Thermoleptolyngbya sichuanensis A183: one gene and its partners. The protein of the gene in region 3 interacts with the protein of the main gene of each other region in a pairwise test. Links are inferred from orthologs where the notes say so. Each region holds a gene or a part of one and is shown on either strand. Other genes may lie near its edges.

Region 1 (3,044 bases), 4.2 Mb from region 3 along the record:
GACGGCCAGCCTATGACCGAGAGTGATGCAACTCGTGCCTACCTGATTTATTGCATCAGCGCGTTGCGGCTGTTTTTTCAGAGCCGCCCCCAGGTATACGTTTCTGGAAATCTGTTTATCTACTACGAAGAGGGAAAGCCACAAAAGAGTATCTCGCCGGATGTGTTCGTCATTTTTGGCGTAAACAAGCGAGAACGACGCAGCTATAAAACCTGGCAGGAAGGCGGCAAACTGCCGTCTTTTGTGCTAGAGATCACCTCCCTTTCCACTCAGAAACAAGACGAGGAAATCAAGCCTAAACTCTACGCCAGCCTGGAAATTCCAGAATATTTTCAATATGACCCCACCGGCGACTATCTGCCCTCGCAGCTAAAGGGACAGCGCTTGGTCAATGGGCAATATGAGCCGATCGCCCCTGAAACCCTGGCAGATGGAAGCCTGTCGCTGCATAGCCAGAAGCTGGGGTTAGACCTGCGCCTGTTGCCCCCTCAGGCCCCACTCGCGATTGCCCATCTGCTGCCTATTGCCCGTGAACTGCGCCTGTTTGATCCCCAGTCGGGCGCACAACTGCTGACCTATGAGGAAGCGGAGCAGGCTCGACTAAACGCAGAACAAAAGATTGCCGATTTGCAAACCCAGTCCGCAGAGGCACAGGCTCAGCAGAAAGCGGCCGAGCAGCAGCTTGCAGAGTTGCGAGACAAGCTGCGATCGCACGGCATCGACCCAGATACGCTCTAGGCGTTTCCTGCGTCTCACTTGAGGCTTGAAGAGTTCTGCGTGAATTTCCTGCCCGAAAGCATTGTGGCCAAGCTGCCTCTGGCAGAATCGTACTTTGTAAAAAACGCCTGACATTTTCCAACCCGCGCCAGCATTCACAGTAGGCTGAAGTGAGCTACATTCAGCTAAAACGTCCTGAACGGTCAAGCATTTGGGGTAGGCATGAAACTGGCAGCACGGGTAGAGAACGTATCACCGTCGATGACGCTGATTATTGACGCAAAGGCCAAAGCCATGAAGGCGGACGGCATTGACGTATGCAGCTTTAGCGCTGGAGAGCCAGATTTCAACACGCCCAAGCACATTGTGGAAGCTGCTAAAGCCGCGCTAGAGGAGGGCAAGACGCGCTATGGCCCGGCCGCGGGGGAACCCCGACTGCGAGAGGCGATCGCCCAAAAGCTCCAGCGCGACAACGGGCTGTGCTATAGCGCAGAGAACGTTCTGGTCACCAACGGCGGCAAGCAGTCGATCTTTAACCTGATGCTGGCGATGATTGAACCGGGGGATGAGGTGATTATCCCTGCGCCCTTTTGGGTCAGTTATCCCGAAATGGTGAAGCTGGCCGAGGGCACACCCGTCATCCTGCCCACGACGGTCGAAACCCAGTTCAAAGTCTCGCCAGAGCAGATCCGGCAGGCGATTACGCCCAAGACCAGGCTACTGGTTTTGAACACGCCTTCCAACCCAACGGGCATGGTCTACACGCCAGACGAAGTGAGGGCGATCGCCCAAGTGGCCGTCGAGGCCGACCTTTGGATACTGTCGGACGAAATCTACGAAAAAATTCTTTACGACGGCGCTCAGCATCTCAGCATTGGCGCAGCTAGCCCAGAAGCCTACGAACGCTCCGTCGTGTGCAGCGGATTTGCCAAGACCTACGCCATGACGGGCTGGCGCGTTGGCTTCTTGGCAGGGCCAGTGCCCCTGGTAAAAGCGGCAACCAAAATCCAGGGCCACAGCACCTCCAATGTCTGTACCTTTGCCCAATATGGGGCGATCGCCGCCTACGAAAGTCCCCAAGACTGCGTGCAGGAAATGCTAGCCGCCTTTGCCGAGCGCCGCCGCTATATGCTGGATGCCCTAAACGCCATGCCAGGGCTAGAGTGTCCCAAACCCGATGGCGCATTCTATATGTTCCCCAGCATTGCCAAAACGGGACGGTCTTCCCTCGATTTTTGCAGCGAACTGCTAGATCAGCATCAGGTTGCCACAGTCCCAGGCGCGGCTTTTGGCGCAGACGACTGCATCCGGCTGTCCTATGCCACCGATCTAGACACCATCAAGCGCGGCATGGAGCGGCTAGAAAAATTCCTACACGGAATTCTATAGGCGACCCAATCGACTCAAGCGATCCCCACAACGCGCTGAGTGCCCAAATGTAACTCACTATTAAGACTCTGGCTGCTGAAGCAGACGAGTTCGCTGTGGTAAGATTTCCATTGACATTGAAGGCGAAGGACTTATTAGGCATGTCAGCAGCCGCACAAGTTACAGATTCCACTTTTAAGCAAGAAGTTCTTGATAGCGATGTCCCCGTTCTGGTAGATTTCTGGGCCCCTTGGTGTGGCCCCTGCCGGATGGTTGCTCCTGTAGTCGATGAGATTGCCGAGCAATACGCGGGACAGGTAAAGGTCGTAAAAGTGAATACCGACGAGAACCCCAGCGTTGCCACTCAGTATGGCATCCGCAGCATCCCCACGCTGATGATTTTCAAGGGCGGTCAGCGTGTAGACATGGTGGTCGGCGCGGTTCCCAAGACGACCCTCGCCAGCACGCTTGAAAAGCATCTGTAGCTTTCAAAAGCCGGCCAGTCACAAAATACTTTGACTGCTAGCGTATGGCGGTATTTTTTAGTTAGTAATTTTCCTGGAATTCAGTTTTCTGAGGTTCAGTCGTCCCTACCTTATCCACAGGTGGGGATTTTGCGCTTGCTAGAGGGCGGGTCTTTTTGTTAGCACTGTAGCATTCGACCAGCTTCCTCCAAGGCTGGATGACAAGCTCTACAGAGGCAAACAAAACAAGCAGTATGTCAGGAACTTTAGTTTGGACTAACTGGCATCACAATAATGCTCAACAGGATGCCATAAAGAATCTGCTCAACCGTTCATAACAGTTGAACTTAAGGAATTGGATACAATCCTGCTCGCAGTTAAGCTGCTGTTGCAACCGGACTGTTCAGGGATTGTTCGGATGTCTTGCGTTTCGAGGCTCGTTTTTTGACCATCGGATAGCAGGGACGAGGAGTTGGCTTGTGCCCCTTGCCTCGT
Region 2 (3,110 bases), 1.2 Mb from region 3 along the record:
CACAGCAATCAGGCGCTCGGCCCATTCAATGGCAACAATGCCTAGTGGCAAATCTTGCCCCGCCCAATACTGGTCTAGATACAGCGCTTCTGTTTCCGCTGGCTCCAGTCGATACAGATCCATGTGATAGAGCGGGATGCGCCCCTCGGTATATTCGTTCACGAGGGTAAACGTGGGGCTGACGATGGGGTCTGAAATGCCTAAACCAAGCCCAATGCCCTGGACGAGCGTGGTTTTGCCTGCGCCGAGGTCGCCTTCCAACAGCAAAATGCTACCCGCTGGGAGCGATCGCCCCAAAAGCTCTCCCAAGCGCTGGGTAGCGGCAGCATCGGGCAGGTCGAGGGTCAAAGGCAACAGTTGAGCAGACATGGTGAACCGCAGCGGCTATAAATACAGCAGGAAATATTACGGCAAGAAATATTACGGCAAGAAATATTAGGAACTTCAGGATTTGCTAGCGCCTGCAACCCATTATGCGAGGTACAGGTCAACATGGATTCTCCGCCTTGCGGCGGCTCTAGAACTCAGACTGTTTAGAACTCAGACTGTTCAGAACTCAGACTGTTTAGATCAGACTCCTTAGAATAGTAAGAGCGTTCACCCCTTGCCGCCGTGACCTACGAACCGCTGCACCACAAATATCGTCCCCAGACCTTTTCGGAACTGGTGGGCCAGGAGGCGATCGCCGCCACGCTGACCAACGCCCTGCGTCAGCAAAAGATCGCCCCGGCGTACCTGTTCACTGGGGCACGCGGCACAGGCAAAACCTCCAGCGCCCGGATTTTGGCAAAATCGCTGAACTGCCTGCAAGCCGGGCAGCCCACCGAAAAGCCCTGCGGTCAGTGTGAGGTCTGCCGCATGGTGGCTCAGGGCACTGCGCTAGACGTGATCGAAATCGATGCCGCCAGCAATACAGGCGTAGACAACATTCGTGAACTGATTGAGCGGGCCCAGTTTGCCCCAGTCCAGTGTCGCTACAAGGTGTATGTTGTCGATGAATGTCATATGCTCAGCAATGCGGCGTTTAATGCTCTGCTGAAGACGCTGGAGGAGCCGCCGCCCCATGTGGTGTTTGTGTTGGCGACGACCGACCCACAGCGGGTGCTGCCGACGATTATTTCGCGCTGCCAGCGGTTTGACTTTCGCCGTATTCCGCTGGAGGCAATGGTGACGCATCTGGGGGCGATCGCCCGCGCCGAGTCTATCCCCATCACGCCAGAGGCGCTGCATCTGGTGGCGCAAATCTCCCAGGGCGGGCTGCGCGATGCGGAGAGCTTACTCGACCAGCTCAGCCTGCTAGAGGGCGAAATCTCCACGGAAAAAGTGTGGGATCTGGTCGGTGCTGTGCCAGAGCGGGATTTGCTGGATCTGGTGAGGGCGATCGCCGCTGACCAGCCCGCCCCCGTCCTCGACAGCGCCCGCCGCCTAATGGATCGGGGACGGGAACCGCTTGTCGTGCTGCAAAACCTGACCAGTTTCTACCGCGACCTGCTGATTGCCAAAACCGCGCCCAGCCGCAGCGACCTGGTTGCCATCACGCCCAACACCTGGGCAGAAATGTGCGAGTTTGTCGCATCGCTGCCCATCGAGATGCTGCAACAGGGGCAGCAGCGCTTGCAGGAAAACGAGCCGCGCCTGCGCCAGAGCAGCCAGCCGCGCCTGTGGCTTGAAGTCGCGCTGATGGGACTGCTGCCGTCGGCGGTGTCGCTGCCGTCGGCGGGAAGCATAGTGCCCAAGGTCATCGCTGCGCCTGCCCCCGCACCTGCCCCCGCGCCGACTCCTCCCACACCCGTGCCTGCGCCTGCCGCGATCGCCCCCAGCCCAGCCCCGACAGCCGTTTCGCCCGCGGCCGCTGCTCCCCCGCCTGCCCCCGCGCCCGCCCCGTCCTCACCCGCGGATCTCCCCGCTCCACCTCCCCAACCCTCTAATCCTCCTGCTTCTCCACCCGTCGCCCTGGCCCAAATCTGGCAAGACGTTCTCAGCCTGATGCACCCTCCTTCGACTGCGATCCTGCTGCGGCAGCAGTGTCGCCTGCTGGGGTTTGACGGGCAGACGGCGCGAATCGGCGTGAACTCGCAGCCTTTGTTCAACATGGCCAAGAGCAAGCTGCCCAATATCGAAGCAGCCTTTGCCAAGCTTCAGAACGAAGCCATCCGCGTGACGCTGGAGGTGGCCGCAGGTGGTGAGGCTATGGCAGCGTCCAATTCTGCAGGTGCGCCCGCCAGTGGGTCTGCCAGTGCGCCTGCTAAAGCGCCTGCTAGTGTGCCACCCGTGCCAGCCGCGCCACCGCAATCGCCAACTGCCCCAACTGCTCCAATTGCTCCGCCGCCCGCTGCTGCCGAACCCGATCGCGCCACTCCGGCGATCGCCCCATCCCACCCCTTTCCCGAAATTTCACCCCTGCCGCCACCCATTCCAGCTTGGGAAGCCGAGGACGAGGTGCTGCGGGCGGCCAAGAGCCTGGCACAGATGTTTAATGGGCAATTGGTCAATCTAGACGGAGAGTTGCCCAACGCAAACACCGATTCTGGAGACGCAGATGCCGCAGAAGAGGAGGAGGATGTGCCGTTTTAGCAGGTTTTGGGGCGGGCGATCGCCCGTTGCTTCGGCAATGGGCTGACTTTGGTAGCGCTGGGTTAACGCTAGGTTAACGCTGGGTCAGCGGCAGAGAAAAATGGTGAGCGGCGATCGCCATCCGCTGGCGCAAGTAAAACCGATGGGCTGCAAACCGCTGTACCCCCGAATCTAGCTCTATCGAGCGGCAGCCGTGGGCGCGGGCATAGTCTACCAGCCAGCCAAACAGCGCCTCCCCATAGCCTTTGGAGCGGGCCGACTCGGTGGTGATCAGGTCATCCACATAGAGAAACGGCCCGGCAAACAGCGATTCCGTCAGGCGGAATCCGGCAACGGCTTTTACGGCATCCTCTTCGCTCAGATAGCCGATCCGAAAGCCGTGCTGTGCCTGTCGCCGTACCTGCGCTACAAATTCAGCTTCGACTAAATGCGGCCGCAGTTCTAACAGCACGGGAAAACAGCGCAACAGGTCAAGCTCAGAGGTGGCGATCGCAATGTTGGGCATATTTCTGAAGCAGTTTTCGATCGGTATAGCG
Region 3 (3,282 bases):
GAGGGCGATTTGCAGAGCGATCCTTCCAGGAATCGCATTGTCGAAATCGGCTACGACGCTCAATTGACTTAGACGTAGTAGGCAGCGCGAAGACAGTGCGAAAGGAGCGTCAGTCGCATCCTAATCCCAAATCCCCGGCGGCGGAAAGGGGGAAAATCGAGAGAAGGCTTACGCGAAAACCCCGTCGAAATTTGATACCTTAGTACTATAGAGTTTCTCGTAATTGCCATGCAGAAACGGGTTTGACGCTGCCCACTTCTTGATCGACAGGCTCCACATCTAGAGTTTCCGTTACAAGAATTGCGCTTCAAAATCCAGGGATGGTGTTAATCTGATGCTCAGCCCTGTTTGCGGTTTGAGTTATGTCCTTTGTCGGTCTGCATATTCACAGCGACTATAGCCTGCTAGACGGCGCGAGTCAGCTTGACCAGCTCATCGACCGGGCGATCGAGCTTGGAATGCCAGCGATCGCCATTACGGATCACGGCGTGATGTACGGCGCGATCGAGATCCTCAAGGTGTGCAAAAAGCGCGACAACGCCGTCAAGCCCATCATCGGCAACGAGATGTATGTGATCAACGGCGACATCACCAAGCAGGAGCGTCGCCCCCGCTATCACCAGGTTGTTCTTGCCAAAAACACGCAGGGCTACAAGAATCTCGTCAAGCTGACCACCATTTCTCACCTCCAGGGTGTGCAGGGGAAGGGCATTTTTTCGCGCCCCTGTGTCAACAAAGAACTGCTGGAGCAGTATAAAGACGGGCTGATTGTCACCAGCGCCTGTCTCGGCGGCGAAGTGCCCCAGGCGATTATGCAGGACCGCCCGGATGTGGCGCGGCGCGTTGCCCAGTGGTACAAGGACGTGTTCGGTGACGATTACTATCTGGAAATTCAAGACCACGGGCTGCAAGAAGAGCGCATCGTTAACCCCGAAATCGTCCGCATTGCCCGCGAGCTAGACATCAAGCTGGTCTGCACCAACGATTCGCACTATATCTCCTGCTACGACGTGGAAGCCCACGACGCGCTGCTCTGCATCCAAACGGGCAAATCCATCGTGGAAGAGAAGCGGCTGCGCTACACGGGCACGGAGTATTTGAAATCCGCCGATGAGATGCGGCTTTTGTTCCGCGATCACCTACCGCCGGATGTGGTGGAAGAGGCGATCGCCCATACGCTAGAAGTCGCCGAAAAGGTCGAAGGCTACAAAATTCTGGGTGAACCGCGCATTCCTAACTACCCTGTGCCCGACGGCTACACGCCTGCCACTTACCTCGAAGAAACCTCCCGATCTGGGCTAGCCAAGCGCCTTAAAGTCGCCACCTACCGTGAAGTTCCCCCAGACTATCAGGAGCGGCTGGAATACGAGCTGCAAATGATGCACCAGATGGGCTTCGACGGCTACTTTCTGGTGGTGTGGGACTACATCAAGTTTGCGCGAGATCATGGCATTCCCGTGGGCCCAGGGCGCGGGTCGGCGGCGGGGTCGCTGGTGGCCTACTCGCTGGGCATCACTAATATCAATCCGGTGCATCACGGCTTGCTGTTCGAGCGGTTCCTGAACCCTGAGCGCAAGTCCATGCCCGATATCGACACAGACTTCTGCATCGAACGTCGGGGCGAGGTGATTCAGTACGTCACCGAAAAGTATGGCACCGATCGCGTCGCGCAGATCATCACCTACAACCGCATGACCTCCAAAGCCGTCCTAAAGGATGTGGCGCGGGTGCTGGATATTCCCTATGGGGAATCCGACAAGATGGCGAAGATGATTCCCGTCGTGCGCGGCAAGCCCACCAAGCTCAAGGTCATGATTTCCGACGAAACGCCCACGCCGGAATTCAAGGAAAAATACGATAGCGATGCCGTTGTGCCTGGCAGCGATCCGCCCGTCACCTACCGCCGCTGGATTGACATGGCCATGCGGATCGAGGGCACCAACAAATCAACCGGCGTTCATGCGGCGGGCGTGGTGATTTCGGCAGAACCGCTGGACGAAGTGGTGCCGCTGGAACGCAGCAAGGAAGGCGGCGTGACGACGCAATACCCAATGGAAGACATCGAACTGCTGGGTCTGCTGAAGATGGACTTCCTGGGCCTAAAGAACCTGACGATGATTCAGAAAGCGGTGGATCTCATCAGCAAGACCCACGGCATTCAGGTTGATTTGGACAATTTGCCGATGGAAGATCCGGCCACCTATCAACTGCTGGCGCGGGGCGAACTGGAGGGCATCTTCCAGCTAGAATCCTCCGGGATGCGGCAGATTGTGCGCGATCTGAAGCCGTCGGGACTGGAGGATATTTCCTCGGTGCTGGCGCTGTATCGTCCCGGGCCGCTGGATGCGGGGCTAATTCCCAAGTTCATCAACCGCAAGCACGGTCGCGAACGGATCGAATATGAACACGAGCTGCTCACCACCATTCTGAATGAGACTTACGGCATCATGGTCTACCAGGAGCAGATCATGAAAATTGCCCAGGACATGGGGGGCTATTCGCTGGGGCAAGCCGACCTGCTGCGGCGGGCGATGGGCAAAAAGAAAAAAGAGGAGATGGAGAAGCATCAGAGCATCTTCACCGAAGGTGCAGAAAAGAACGGCGTGCCCAAGAAGGTGGCGGCGGATCTGTTTGACCAGATGGTGAAGTTTGCGGAGTATTGTCTGAGCTATGACACGAAGATTTTGACTGTGGAATATGGGGCGATCGCCATTGGCGAAGTTGTAGAACGCCAGCTTCCCTGCACTGTGTTCAGCGTCGATGCCAACGGGTTTGTTTACACGCAGGCGATCGCCCAGTGGCACCAGCGCGGGCTGCAAGAGGTCTTTGAATACACCCTGGAAGACGGTTCCACCCTCCGCGCTACCCCCGATCACAAGTTCATGACGGAAGATGGCGAAATGCGCCCCATTGACGAGATCTTCGAGAAAAACCTGGCGCTAAAACGAGTTGCCGTCCCTGTGCCTGCTGGTTCGAGAGTTTGAGCAATGATCTCCCCAAGCCTTTACCCTGGTGAGTCCTGAAATGGTTAGCACTGCTCCCCAATTTTCAATTCCTCGGTCTGCCCTGGCCGGAGAGCGGCGGGTCACGATTCATCAGCTTAGCTGGCAGGGCTATCAGCAGATTCAGCAGACGTTGGGAGAACGGCGATCGCCCCGCCTCGCCTACGACCAAGGCACGCTAGAGCTAACCATGCCCCTGGAAGAACACGAAAGTTTTGCAGAATGGATTGGGCTATTGATTCGGATTTTGGTGGAAGAGTTTGGGTTAAAAATGAAGTCC

The links.
Region 1: the proteins of HPC62_RS04920 (region 3) and HPC62_RS22425 interact in binary tests that used the Escherichia coli proteins (3 or more experiments, as listed by UniProt). The link is inferred for Thermoleptolyngbya sichuanensis A183 from one-to-one orthologs.
Region 2: the proteins of HPC62_RS04920 (region 3) and HPC62_RS10070 interact in binary tests that used the Escherichia coli proteins (3 or more experiments, as listed by UniProt). The link is inferred for Thermoleptolyngbya sichuanensis A183 from one-to-one orthologs.

The regions. Positions count from the first base shown.
Region 1 is NZ_CP053661.1:5,399,908-5,402,951, reverse strand. Bases 133-3,022 are described here. They hold HPC62_RS22425 (pyridoxal phosphate-dependent aminotransferase), read left to right. Parts: upstream 133-939; coding sequence 940-2,106; downstream 2,107-3,022. Other genes in these bases: HPC62_RS22415 (NF041680 family putative transposase), read right to left, coding at 2,927-3,022; trxA (thioredoxin), read left to right, coding at 2,247-2,570; HPC62_RS22430 (Uma2 family endonuclease), read left to right, coding at 133-738. Also shown: more of HPC62_RS22430, read left to right, coding at 1-132; more of HPC62_RS22415, read right to left, coding at 3,023-3,044. UniProt on the Escherichia coli protein: Shows aminotransferase activity with methionine and histidine as substrates, and to a lesser extent also with phenylalanine.
Region 2 is NZ_CP053661.1:2,397,554-2,400,663, forward strand. The notes cover bases 138-3,093. They hold HPC62_RS10070 (DNA polymerase III subunit gamma/tau), read left to right. Parts: upstream 138-612; coding sequence 613-2,574; downstream 2,575-3,093. Other genes in these bases: tsaE (tRNA (adenosine(37)-N6)-threonylcarbamoyltransferase complex ATPase subunit type 1 TsaE), read right to left, coding at 138-348; HPC62_RS10075 (GNAT family N-acetyltransferase), read right to left, coding at 2,648-3,079. In the rest of the region: more of tsaE, read right to left, coding at 1-137. UniProt on the Escherichia coli protein: Part of the beta sliding clamp loading complex, which hydrolyzes ATP to load the beta clamp onto primed DNA to form the DNA replication pre-initiation complex.
Region 3 is NZ_CP053661.1:1,151,264-1,154,545, forward strand. The notes cover bases 57-3,184. They hold HPC62_RS04920 (DNA polymerase III subunit alpha), read left to right. Parts: upstream 57-362; coding sequence 363-2,984; downstream 2,985-3,184. Other genes in these bases: HPC62_RS04915 (hypothetical protein), read left to right, coding at 57-72; HPC62_RS04925 (Uma2 family endonuclease), read left to right, coding at 3,025-3,184. Also shown: more of HPC62_RS04915, read left to right, coding at 1-56; more of HPC62_RS04925, read left to right, coding at 3,185-3,282. UniProt on the Escherichia coli protein: DNA polymerase III is a complex, multichain enzyme responsible for most of the replicative synthesis in bacteria. This DNA polymerase also exhibits 3' to 5' exonuclease activity. The alpha chain is the DNA polymerase catalytic subunit.